One region of the Virgibacillus saliphilus genome, then DNA from elsewhere that is predicted to be linked to it. Evidence: predicted binding sites of a transcription regulator. Region 1 holds the regulator's gene; the other holds the start of a gene.
The links. Region 1 encodes NrdR, which represses ribonucleotide reductase genes. Its sites were predicted from a motif close to AACACNATATATNGTGTT; they were not measured.
Positions count from the first base shown of each region.

Region 2: nrdD (anaerobic ribonucleoside-triphosphate reductase) is a predicted target of NrdR. The motif match lies at 2,174-2,191, and genes of this name have one in related genera.

Region 1 covers NZ_JAGYHC010000001.1:1,873,497-1,879,242, reverse strand. Annotated here, with positions in the region: gene dnaI (primosomal protein DnaI) at 1-387, opposite strand, end outside; gene KFZ56_RS08990 (replication initiation and membrane attachment family protein) at 392-1,750, opposite strand; gene nrdR (transcriptional regulator NrdR) at 1,779-2,243, opposite strand; gene KFZ56_RS08980 (cytosolic protein) at 2,268-2,663, opposite strand; gene KFZ56_RS08975 (S8 family peptidase) at 3,143-4,447, shown strand; gene KFZ56_RS08970 (thiazole biosynthesis adenylyltransferase ThiF) at 4,501-5,520, opposite strand; gene KFZ56_RS08965 (thiazole synthase) at 5,520-5,746, opposite strand, start outside.
Region 2 covers NZ_JAGYHC010000001.1:978,629-984,374, forward strand. Annotated here, with positions in the region: gene KFZ56_RS05000 (4Fe-4S cluster-binding domain-containing protein) at 1-154, opposite strand, end outside; gene nrdD (anaerobic ribonucleoside-triphosphate reductase) at 175-2,118, opposite strand; gene KFZ56_RS05010 (Lrp/AsnC family transcriptional regulator) at 2,308-2,727, opposite strand; gene KFZ56_RS05015 (cysteine hydrolase family protein) at 2,847-3,401, shown strand; gene KFZ56_RS05020 (YolD-like family protein) at 3,779-3,997, opposite strand; gene KFZ56_RS05025 (DinB family protein) at 4,727-5,254, shown strand; partial or broken gene KFZ56_RS20000 (IS4 family transposase) at 5,426-5,746, opposite strand, start outside.

The DNA.
Region 1 (5,746 bases):
TGCATCCAAGATCTCTCTTGGCATATATAAACTTTGAATCAAATTTTGCTGCTCGATTTGCTTTTCATATGCAATCCGATTATGGCATTTTTCATACGAGAGACGAATTTCATTATTTTCAACATGTAAAATAGGCGAATACCCTTGAATCATATTTATACATCCGCCAAATGAGGAACAATGGTCACATTGTTTGGATTGTGTCTTGTATTCATATAGTTTAATCAGACTTTTCTCCATTTCCAGTTGGGTTAATTGCGGATGTTTTGCTATAAAATCCTTAATTTCAGGGTCACTTAACACTTCCTGTTTAACTTTTGTATAATTTTCTTTGAAATGCTTATTTTCCTGCATCCATTTTCTCAATGTAGATTGTACTGGTTCCATATTATCATCCTTGGATGTGATTATTTTTGTTTCTGCTTGAATACTGACGTAGCATGGCAGCAACTTCTTCTTGCTCTTTTGTCGTGTCTATATTATTCGTATCTGGTTGTTGTTTACGATTCTTATTCTTTCTTTCTTTAAACCAATCCGGGACAACTTCATTTGATTCGGCTTTTCTATAGGTTGACTTGGATTTAGAAGCTGCACCTTTTTGATATCTATCTTTTTCTTTTTTGGCGAAAGCCATGGCTTCTTTCGCTGTTTTTAAATTAGCTCTGGACCAGTGACTTGCAATCTTCTCCAGATATGCTTTGGATAGCTTCATGTTTGACTGCAATAACACATAATGAATCAATACATTCATAACAGGAGAAGGCAGTCCTTGTGTTGTCATTACACCACGTATAACCCTCATATCCTGTTCAGAAGCATGGTTACCACTTGAGAGGTCTTCCAGTAATTGCTTCGGAGAGATTATTTCTAATTCGTGGATAAGCTGGTCCTCTTTTGTTTCAGGTTTCTTTGTTGTTTCATGTTGACTAGATACAGCCTTATTTTTTAATTGGATGGGTGTATCATTATATTTTTGTTTAAACAGATCATGACAGGCTGTTTTAAATTCTTCTGCGTCCAGCCTATTATCTGAAGTTAATGCCCATAATACACTTTTATCTATTTCATGCGCATATAAATCATACAATTGCATCATTTGAGAAATCAATTTTTTGTTTTCTGGTGTTAAGACTTTGCCCACAGGGATCATCCGCTGTTTTAACATCATTTCTATCCAGGAAAAGTCTGTTTTTTGCTCTGACGTCGCCGGCTTTTCTTCATTTGAAGATACTCCAACTGTCCCAAGGGAAGGCTCAAACGTTTGAAATACATCATGGAAAGATGCTGTTATATCTGTTCCGATCTGTCTTTTTGGTGTTGTTACGTAATGGTTCTTCAACTCTTTAAACTTAGCGTCACCAATATGATGAAATAAGAGCTGCGTAAGCATTGCATCCTTGAAAAAATCCTTTGGCGCAAATGGACTTTGCAACTCGTACGTGTACATATTGGTTGTTTCTGTATTTTGTTTATATGTTTTTAACAGTCCAATGGCTTCAAGCTTTAACCTTGCCTGGTAGATCTCATCCAATGGTATATTTAAATAATTCATTAATGTATGATGCGTTTGGGCTTCCCTTTCCCGTTGCAACTCCATGTCATGCAGAAGTGTTTGATATAACGTAACTGCGTGAGTACCAATAAGCGGTTGATACAAATGAGTTAATGATTTCCCGTAGTCAACAGGTAAATACGTTTTTAATACAACATAATATCCTTCCACAGGCAAAATTTTTCCAATAAAATGCATTATTCTTACTCTCCCTCTTTGTGGTACATCAGGATTTTTTATCTGCATTGATTAAATCCTTCAATTCATCGAGAAAGACACTGATATCTTTAAATTGACGATAGACAGAGGCGAAACGAACATATGCCACTTCATCAACTTTGGATAGCCTGTCCATCACCATTTCACCAATTTCATTGCTGTCCACTTCAGAAATACCGTCATTACGAAGTTCTTTTTCAACAGAAGAGGCTATTTCCTCCATTTTATCAAGGGGAATTGGACGTTTTTCACAGGCTCGGATTAAGCCCCGAACCAGCTTTTCCCTGCTAAATACTTGCCTATTCCCATCCTTTTTTACCACAATTAGGGGGACTTCTTCAATCCGTTCAAACGTCGTAAATCGAAAACCACAATTTTCGCATTCCCTTCGTCTGCGTATGGATTCCCCTTCTTCAATCGGACGTGAATCGAGCACTCTTGTATTTTTATTGTTGCAATTGGAACATCTCATTTCGCACGCCTCCGTTTTTCATTATTAACTCGTTTCTCTTGTCGTGATTAATGACAGATCTTTATTAATCCATTGATATAATTGTTGGATCACTTTTGTACTATAGCCGAAGTCAAAAGGAAGAACAGATTCCGTTGTCACAGAAAAGTCAATCGCTGTATAATACGGCCTAACCATAATCACTGTAGCAACAATAAATGCCTTCTTCCCCTTTTTCATAAGCACACTGATTTCACCGTGCTCTTTAGAAATGGAATTAATTTCATATCCATCAGAATGGATGAATAAATTCTCCAACATTTGCATTCCTGTATCTTTGGTTGTCTTATAATAATGTGTCTGAAGTGATGTATTCTCATGATTCTCGCTTGTTTCTGCGTGATTATTAAAATACGTATTAATTGTACTGCGAAATGACATTCTCTCCACCCCAAATCGAAGTTATCGTAATATGTATATTACTTTATTTTAACAGAACTTCCGAAAGAAGTCTTCCTATTCAAGGATATTGTATTCTACTTCCCCTATTTTAAATAGTTATTACCATATTCATGCAAGAATAATTCCTTCTGTAAATTTCAGGAAGTTGAACGAAACATACTGACAAAGCAAACCGATAGTGATGTGCCTCTTCTCCTTCAGACTTTTGTATCAAAATAATATATATATTCATAAAAGTTAGTTATTTAGATGGATTGTCCACTCTCTATTACCCTGCTATGCTTTTATTAAAGGACAAGCCCCTATTAGATCAAATTAGATAGGATACTCACTCTCTTTACCAAGAAAAAACATAGTTTAAATTATAAAACTAGTAGAGGGGGTGATCTCACGTTGTTCTAGTGCCACTGTTGCCAATGCTAGTAGGTTTTAAAACTAAAATCCTGAGGAGGCAAAAAATGAGTAACAGAAAAAGAATATGGTATGAAGAAGCTGGTCGAAAACTAGATCCAGGTTTAGTGGAACAATTACGTGTTAAAAGAAAACAAGATCCTTACGCAATCAGCAATACTGATGATATACCTGTCATTGTTTACGTTAACAAGAATTCGGACAAAGCTATAAGAGACGATCTCCTGAATACCTGTCAAAAAGATAGTCGCAGTAAATTAGACAAAGACTTACGATTCCACGGAACCGTTGGCGGGAAGTTAACGCCGCAAATGATCAAACAGATTAAGGATCATGAGGCAGTTGATCGGATATTCTATGACCGTGAAGTAACATGCTTTCTGGACATTGCAAGCAGACAAATCGGAGCTGTTGATGTACAAGAGCATCATGACTTTACCGGAAACGGTGTAACTGTTGCTGTCATTGATACTGGAATCTATCCCCATGCAGATTTAACGGAACCCGATAATAGAATTATTGCTTTTAAAGATTTTATTAACGATCAGAACGATCCTTACGATGATAATGGACACGGGACACACTGCGCGGGCGACGCAGCAGGAAATGCTAGTAAGTCAGATGGCTTATATATTGCTCCAGCATCTGAAGCTTCCGTTATTGGTGTGAAGGTTTTGGATAAGGATGGCGCGGGAAAACTATCAACCATCATTGAAGGAATTACGTGGTGTATGGAACACAAAGAAGAATATAATATTCAAATAATTTCTCTATCTCTGGGTGCTCAAGCATATGAATCGTATAGGGATGACCCGCTAGCACAGGTTGTACAAGAAGCATGGCATAACGGCATCGTCGTTTGTGCAGCGGCTGGTAACAATGGCCCGGAGCAGAAAACCATTAGTACACCTGCTATTAATCCGTTTATTATTACTGTTGGATCTACGTCTGACCAGAATACGGGTACGCGATCAGACGATCATATTGCAGATTATTCAAGCCGTGGTCCAACGATCGATTCATTGATTAAGCCGGATATCTATTCACCAGGGACAGACATCATTTCTCTGTTAGCACCAGAATCTGAGCTGGAACAACAGTTACCTGAACAAATCGTCGATGAACATTACCTGCAATTATCCGGTACGTCGATGGCCACACCCATATGTGCAGGCGTCATTGCACAAATGTTAGAAGCCAATCCAACCCTTAGCCCCAATGATGTAAAAAGTATCCTCCAGACAACGTCTCAACCAATGCTTAATGATATATGGGGATATATCGAGGCGCGAACAGCTGTAGAGATGGCGCTAGATTATGTCAACGACCACCAACAGCGTGTAGCTGAGTAAGACGATCAGAATGTTTGTTGTATAAATACTGCCCCACAGTTTATTCTGTGGGGTTAACCAAAGTAACGATGATAAAGTGTTTTAGCTTCTGTGATATCTTTCGTCCCATGAACGAGTGTACGACCATCTTGGAACATAACGAACCGCTGCTTATCCATGGTAAAAGAAAGAAGAAAATCATTTTGTTCCACTTTACCTCCCATTGTAGAAAGCATCTTGGCGATCCCCTGTAGATCACGATCTTCACGCTTTGATGGGCGAATCTGAACCGTATCCCTTCCGCATAAAACCGCCGTCTTGGTTTGATTTTCAAAAGTAAGAAAGGGATACGTTGCATTTGCACCACAAGAAGAGCAAGCTGCTTTTTTCATACTGGAAACATTCATCTTGGAATGATGATTTTTCCAAAGATCAAACGAAACTAACTTCCCACTAAGTGCCTCCCAATCTTCCGTAAGTATTTTTAAAGCTTCTGCTGTTTGATAGGCAACTACCATACTAGCAGCTGGACTAATAATTCCAGCAGTATCACACGTTAGCCCACCGATCGGTACATCCTCCATTAAACAGTGCAGACAGGGAGTTTTACCAGGAATAATTGTAAAGCTAATACCATAACTTGCAACACAGGATCCATAAATCCAAGGTATTGTATATTTTTGTGCTATATCATTTATTTGCATGCGAATATCAAAATTATCTGTAGCGTCTAGAATCAAATCAACGTTTTCTGCTAGTTTTTCAAATACTTGAGGCGTCACATCCAGAATATGGCTCTCGATTTCTACTTCTGAATTAATTTGCTGTAATCGCTCCTTAGCGGCAATGGCCTTTGGTACCCGATTTGCCGCATCCACCTCCACATAAAGCTGCTGCCGTTGCAAATTGCTCCATTCCACATAATCGCGATCCACGATTGTTATTTTCCCGACTCCTGCACGAACAAGGGATTCGCCACTTCCTGTTCCAAGTGCTCCAGCACCGATTAATAATACATGTTTTCTCTTTAGTTTTTGTTGACCCTGCTCACCAATTGGGGTGAACAGGGTCTGTCTGGAATAACGATCATTCATCAGACACTCATTCCTTCCATTGGACTACTTGCCGTTGCGGTTCGCTTTTTCGGGATTCTTCCTGCTTCATAAGCCAAACGTCCAGCTTCAATAGCGAGCTTCATCGCTTTTGCCATTTTGACCGGATCACTTGCCGCTGACACAGCAGTATTTAAAAGAACTGCATCCGCTCCAAGTTCCATTGCAAATGCAGCATCCGCAGGCGAACCGATTCCAGCGTCAACGA
Region 2 (5,746 bases), 890 kb from region 1:
GGGTCTTATACGTCTTCGGTGTGTTCGCGACAATCTCATCATAATTGTGACAGCCGAAGCAATGAAGGGGACAGCCGGACAATGAATGAATCAATAAGGTCGTATGATTAGGTAAGTCGGTAAATGTCCGAATAAAGGTATTGTATAGTTTCATGGTGATGGGTTCACCGCTAATTAGCGGTGAACAACCTCCTTCAATGAGTCTTCATTTAATCGGTTCCTCATGGCCCAATCATGTCTTCGTGCTTTCGACCAGAAATTATATTTGCCTTCATAATACCCTTTATCATCTATCTGGATGTTGTTCCTGGAAATCATTTTCAAATAACCAATAACCCTACTGAACGTTGCAATGTCTTTAGATTCACAGACAGGGCAATGCTGAATACTTTTGGCATCTTTCGCAACAATTTTCTGGCCACAACTCATACAAGACGTAATGGTTGGAGTCAATGTAATATAATTAATCGGTTTTTCAAAAATATTATCCAAATAGGTTGCTATATTTTCGGGTTTTATTTTTTCCTCGAGGAAATGATGTAAGACACTACCGGATGTAGCATAGCCTTGGAATTCAGCACTGTTTTCCAGTTGTTCCAGGAAGTCTTCTTCTGAATAAGGTGTCATGCAGCCGCTGGTCAAGTATGGGTTTTCTCCTTCTCCTTGTACAAAGATATCCCGATTTCTGGCTTTTGCCCATTTCAGATCATGGCGTGCAAGTTTGATGGCGGCGTTTTCAGCAGGGGCATACTCAATTCCGCATGCCACTTTATCGCGCACGATAAATGCATTTACAATCTCTGTCATGTATTGCATCAATTCATGCGCAATCATTTTCCCATCTTTATCTTTGATTCCATCTTTATACCCCAAGTTGATGAGGCCTTCATGCATACCAGTAAGGGCGAACACATTAAAATAGTTTTTCAAGTTTTTATTAAAGGCGAAGAAAGTTGGGTATAATTCCTTGTTTTGTTCAATCCACTTCCTTTTTTCCATGTGTGCTTCCTGCATCACTTCCATGTACGCATGTATCTTATCTTTAACGAGATCCAAGTCATGTCCAAATTCCAAAAGCACTCGATTCATATTTAAATTAAGCACCTGCACCGCCCCGGTGGAACCTGTTGATGATCCAAAAACACCACCGCCGGCTTTAGATAATGTCTCCAAGTTGATTTGCAACCTGCAACAGAGGCTTCTGCTCACTTCCGGATCTTTGGCTTGAATGAGCGGATTTAACGCTTTGTAATAGGGATCTTCAAACGGCTTTCGTTTAAAGTTCTCAAAATATACGCCGCCCCAATGATACATTTTATCCAATAGCTCGATAAATAATGGGTTTTGGTAATTAAAATCATCGTCAATTTGCACGGTTAATAATGGGAAAGTAAACGGAATCCCTTCACTACCTGTTCCGTTTTTCATCACATCAATAATAGCTTGGTTGATACGGTCAAAGTAAGCTGCTGGAATATCCTGATATTGTATATTCCGTCCCTCGCCTCCGATAACGATATATTGATCCTTTATTTCTTCAGAAGGTTTCCCGAACTCTAATGTAATATTCGAAAAGCTGCTTTGAGCCCCAGATCGAAGCGGCATATTTAGTTCCCAGATAAGACTTTGAAACAGTTCGACGAGTTCTTCATCGGTGTACGTCATACCACGACTTTCCTCATCAAACAAATAAGAAGCAGCAATGGTTGATAGTTGTGCTAGCATGACTGCGCCTGAGACTTGTTGTGATATTAATGTAACCACATTACTAAAATGCCGTAATAATGTTGAAAATCGCTTCGTTGGCTTGGAAGAGATCATATTTTTTGCCAGTGATGGTATCCCTTTTGTAGCAATGTCCATACAGCTAATGGATACACAATACGGTGCAAGCTGCTTGTCATGTACGTAGACAATGCCCTCATCATATAATTCTTTTATTGTTGGTGGAAGAATATGGTGAAAAAGAAATTCCTCCTCTGCATGATTGGTTAAATTATGCCTTAACAGGGATAAGGAATAAACATAATTACTATTTTCATGCCTAAGGTAATCTGTTTGCTTGTTTTCTTGTTGCGATGTAAACTTGGCGATAATGTCGTTTGTTGATTGGAACATGCCCAAATCTCTCCTTTAAACGTATTACTATCTTTTTGCTAATCCAAATCACCTTAACACAACATATAGTATACGGCAGTGATGTTAGTCACTGTATATTGATTTTATAAGAAGGAGAGACGTTGGTAATGTTCCTTGTATAGGATCATTCTCGCTCTGCGTAAGCGAAGTGACATTTATTCAATAGATTTATTGCTTAATCCCTTGTATGGATAGATATAAGGAGTAGTTTCCAAAATGGAGTATTTCATGAAGAAAAAGATTCAATTGTTCTTGCGTGTTCACTTTCACTTTCATATGATAACATCCCTCTCCCGATACGCGGTGAGCTTCAACTATCTCTTTTCGTTCCTGAATAAAATGTAAAAATGGATCATGGTTTGCTGTTTTCATATAAATGATGACAAACGCTGTATAAGTCAATCCTAATTTCATTTCATCTATTATGATAGAGTACGCTTGAATGACACCACTTTCTTCCAGCTTTTTTATACGGTTTCCTACTGCTTGCCCCGTCATATGAATTTGTTCACCTAAGTCTTTCCATTGTATCCGCGAGTTTTCGGAAAGCAATTGCAGGATCTGAAAATCAATGTTATCAAGTTTCATAATAAATTCCTTTCGCCATGAAAATATTTGATATAAATGTGTTTCATCAACGTATCGATAGAAATCAATCTATGATTTATGATTATAGTGTAACAAAAATTCATAAATGAGGTGGAAAAATGCGTACAGCTTTAATCGTAGTCGATATCCAAAACGACTATTTTCCTAATGGAAAGATGGAGCTAAGCAACCCTGATAAGGCAGCCGCTAACGCTGTTCAAGTTATTGATTGGTTTAGAAAAAACAACAAAGATAATATTTTTCATGTTCAGCATATCGCAGGTAGTCCGGATTTAGGATTCTTCCTTCCAAATACAGCGGGCGCTGAAATACATGAAACGGTTCAGCCATTAGAACACGAAAATAAAATCGTAAAAAATTTCCCTAACAGCTTTTTGAAGACGGATTTAGAAAGCAGGTTAAGAGAAAAAGGTGTAGACAACGTAATCGTTGTAGGTATGATGACGCATATGTGTATTGATGCTACAGTTAGGGCTGCAGTTGATCTTGGTTTTGAAACGACAGTCATTGAAGATGCATGTGCGACTAGGGAATTAGCTTATCAAGAAAGGAGAGTCCCAGCAGAACAGGTTCATGATGCGTTTATTGGTGCACTTGATGGCATGTATGCCAATGTCACTTCGACCGAAGAATTTTTGCAACAAGGCAATTAATTAAATGTAAGCGTCAATAAATCCCCACCTATTTCTAGATGGGGATTTATTACGAATCGACAATACTATAAGTGAACCTTACGTTGAAGAATTTAAAGATTTAGAGACTTGTGTTCATTGGCTAGATAATAATGAATTTAATTTTCATGCGGAAAGAAATTTAAAAGAAGATAATACGAAGTATAATAATGAAGGTGAACTTGAAAGATAGCCATCTATAAAAGAATATAAATAATTAACTCAACTTTCACTCTGCGAAAGTTGAGTTATTAAGTTTTTCACAACTATAGTCAAAAAGGGGAGGTGGGGGATTTAAATCACTCACCACCTCAATACCAACTATAAAAGGATTTCTTAAGTTTTGATACATAAAATTTTTATTGCATATCGACATGTATTAGCCATTTATAATGAATACTAGTAGTACCATCTTCATTATTACATTTGATAATGGTATCCTCTAATCCAAGTGGTTCTACATATCCTATAATTTCATGAAAATCATGATCTTTAAAATATTTAATCCATACTCGCTTATTTTCTTTAGCAGCCTGCAGTAACTCGTAACCATTATGTTCTAATTGATGCTCATCCAAAATAGGTTTATTTTTAGACTAACCTAATTAAATGGGACAATAAAAAACACCTTCGAAATGGTATAATCATTAAAATACTATTCGGAGGTGCTTTTTGCATGGGCAAAAACGTCTATTCAACTGAAGTAAGGTGGGCAGTACGCTCCCGTCCACTGTATTTATTGATAAATTAACTTTTTAAAAATTCTTCTTCCTCAGACAGAACAATTGAAGTAATTGGTAGATTATCTTAATTATTGCAACCAAAAAATGGAATATATATGTTTACATTACCACACTGTTCCCCTTGTTATTCTTAAATTACTGGGCTTTACATTTGATTTCCGTAAGCTTTATTTTCTAAATTGCGAATCCAAATAATGCATCTGGTGTGTCTTGATACTATATTCCGACACTTACGCAGCCATGTTCATTCCACTGGCTTTCCAAGCATCTACTTTTGCTTCCGGTTCCATTCTTTTCTCTTTTGTCGTCGCATAACCTTCGAATCATTTGATAGAGAGACTATCCCACATGTTATTTAGAGTAAGTAGGTGGGGATTATTTTACACTTACATTATTAAAGAAAATCTAAGACAAGATACAGAAACATATGATAAAATATATAATTATCATTTCTTATTCAATAAACGAGATTGTTGAATGTCAGAGTTACTTTAGACCAAAAACTTTAGGTCTGCGATAACGGTATGGTTTAAGCAGACAATATTAAACGAATGGAGGATACTAATGTACACGACAGAAAACCTAATTAATGATTTTGAAAATTTTAACCTCTATGTCAGTTCATTGAAGACAATTGAGGAAAATCTTTTTTTTGAGCCAATTGCAGAAGGCAAATGGTCTACAGCGGAGACTATCAGTCATATATCATTTTGGGATAGGTACATTCGAGAGGAAACGTTGCCAAGAATGAAACTTAACGCTGTCATCGAAAGTATTGATTTTGAAACGTTAAATAAGCAAGCAGCAAAATACGCGTTATCTGGCGTATCCCAACAACATTTGCTTCAAAAAAAACTTGAGGAAAGAACTAGGCTTGTATCTGAGTTAAAAAAAAGGAGTGAAAAGGAGTTTTTTGCAAAATTTATACTGAATGGAGAAGAGATCGACAAGTATTCAGGTTACCCGCATACCATTTTTAATTATATAGCAGGATTTCAATGGCATGATAATCACCATAAACAGCAAATTGATGGTTTTTTGAAAAAAAGAGTGGAGTTTAGGACTTATAATAACAGCAATATCGAAAAGTAAGCGTCATAATTATTTGCAAATATAATCTTAATCAAGCGAGCGTTTTAGTATAAGAAGAGAGAATTTCCAAATAACAGGAGGCTCTCTTTTTTTAGTATATATCAACATTAAACTTTAACAGAATCTAAAAAACGAAGAGACACTTCAATCTGCTCTTTTATATATATTAACTCAACTTTCGCAGAGTGAAATCGGTAGATATGCCCTGATATAGCTGGGCAGGCTTGCAATCCATTGCAGTAGTTGATTCTGGATTAATTTTTGTACTTGTTTGTGCTCTTTTTCAAGGTATCTTCAAGAAGAGCGATTAATAGCTGTAGTGCTACCGCCCAATCGAGATCATTCATTTCACATTTCATCACATAGCTCATAAAACATGCTACCTAGGGGTACGTTGATCTGTGCTGAATCGGTCAATATAATATAGTTGTATGACTAATTAAGACCACATAGGAGCGCCCTGGGATTCTTTTTGGATCTTCAATAGAGATT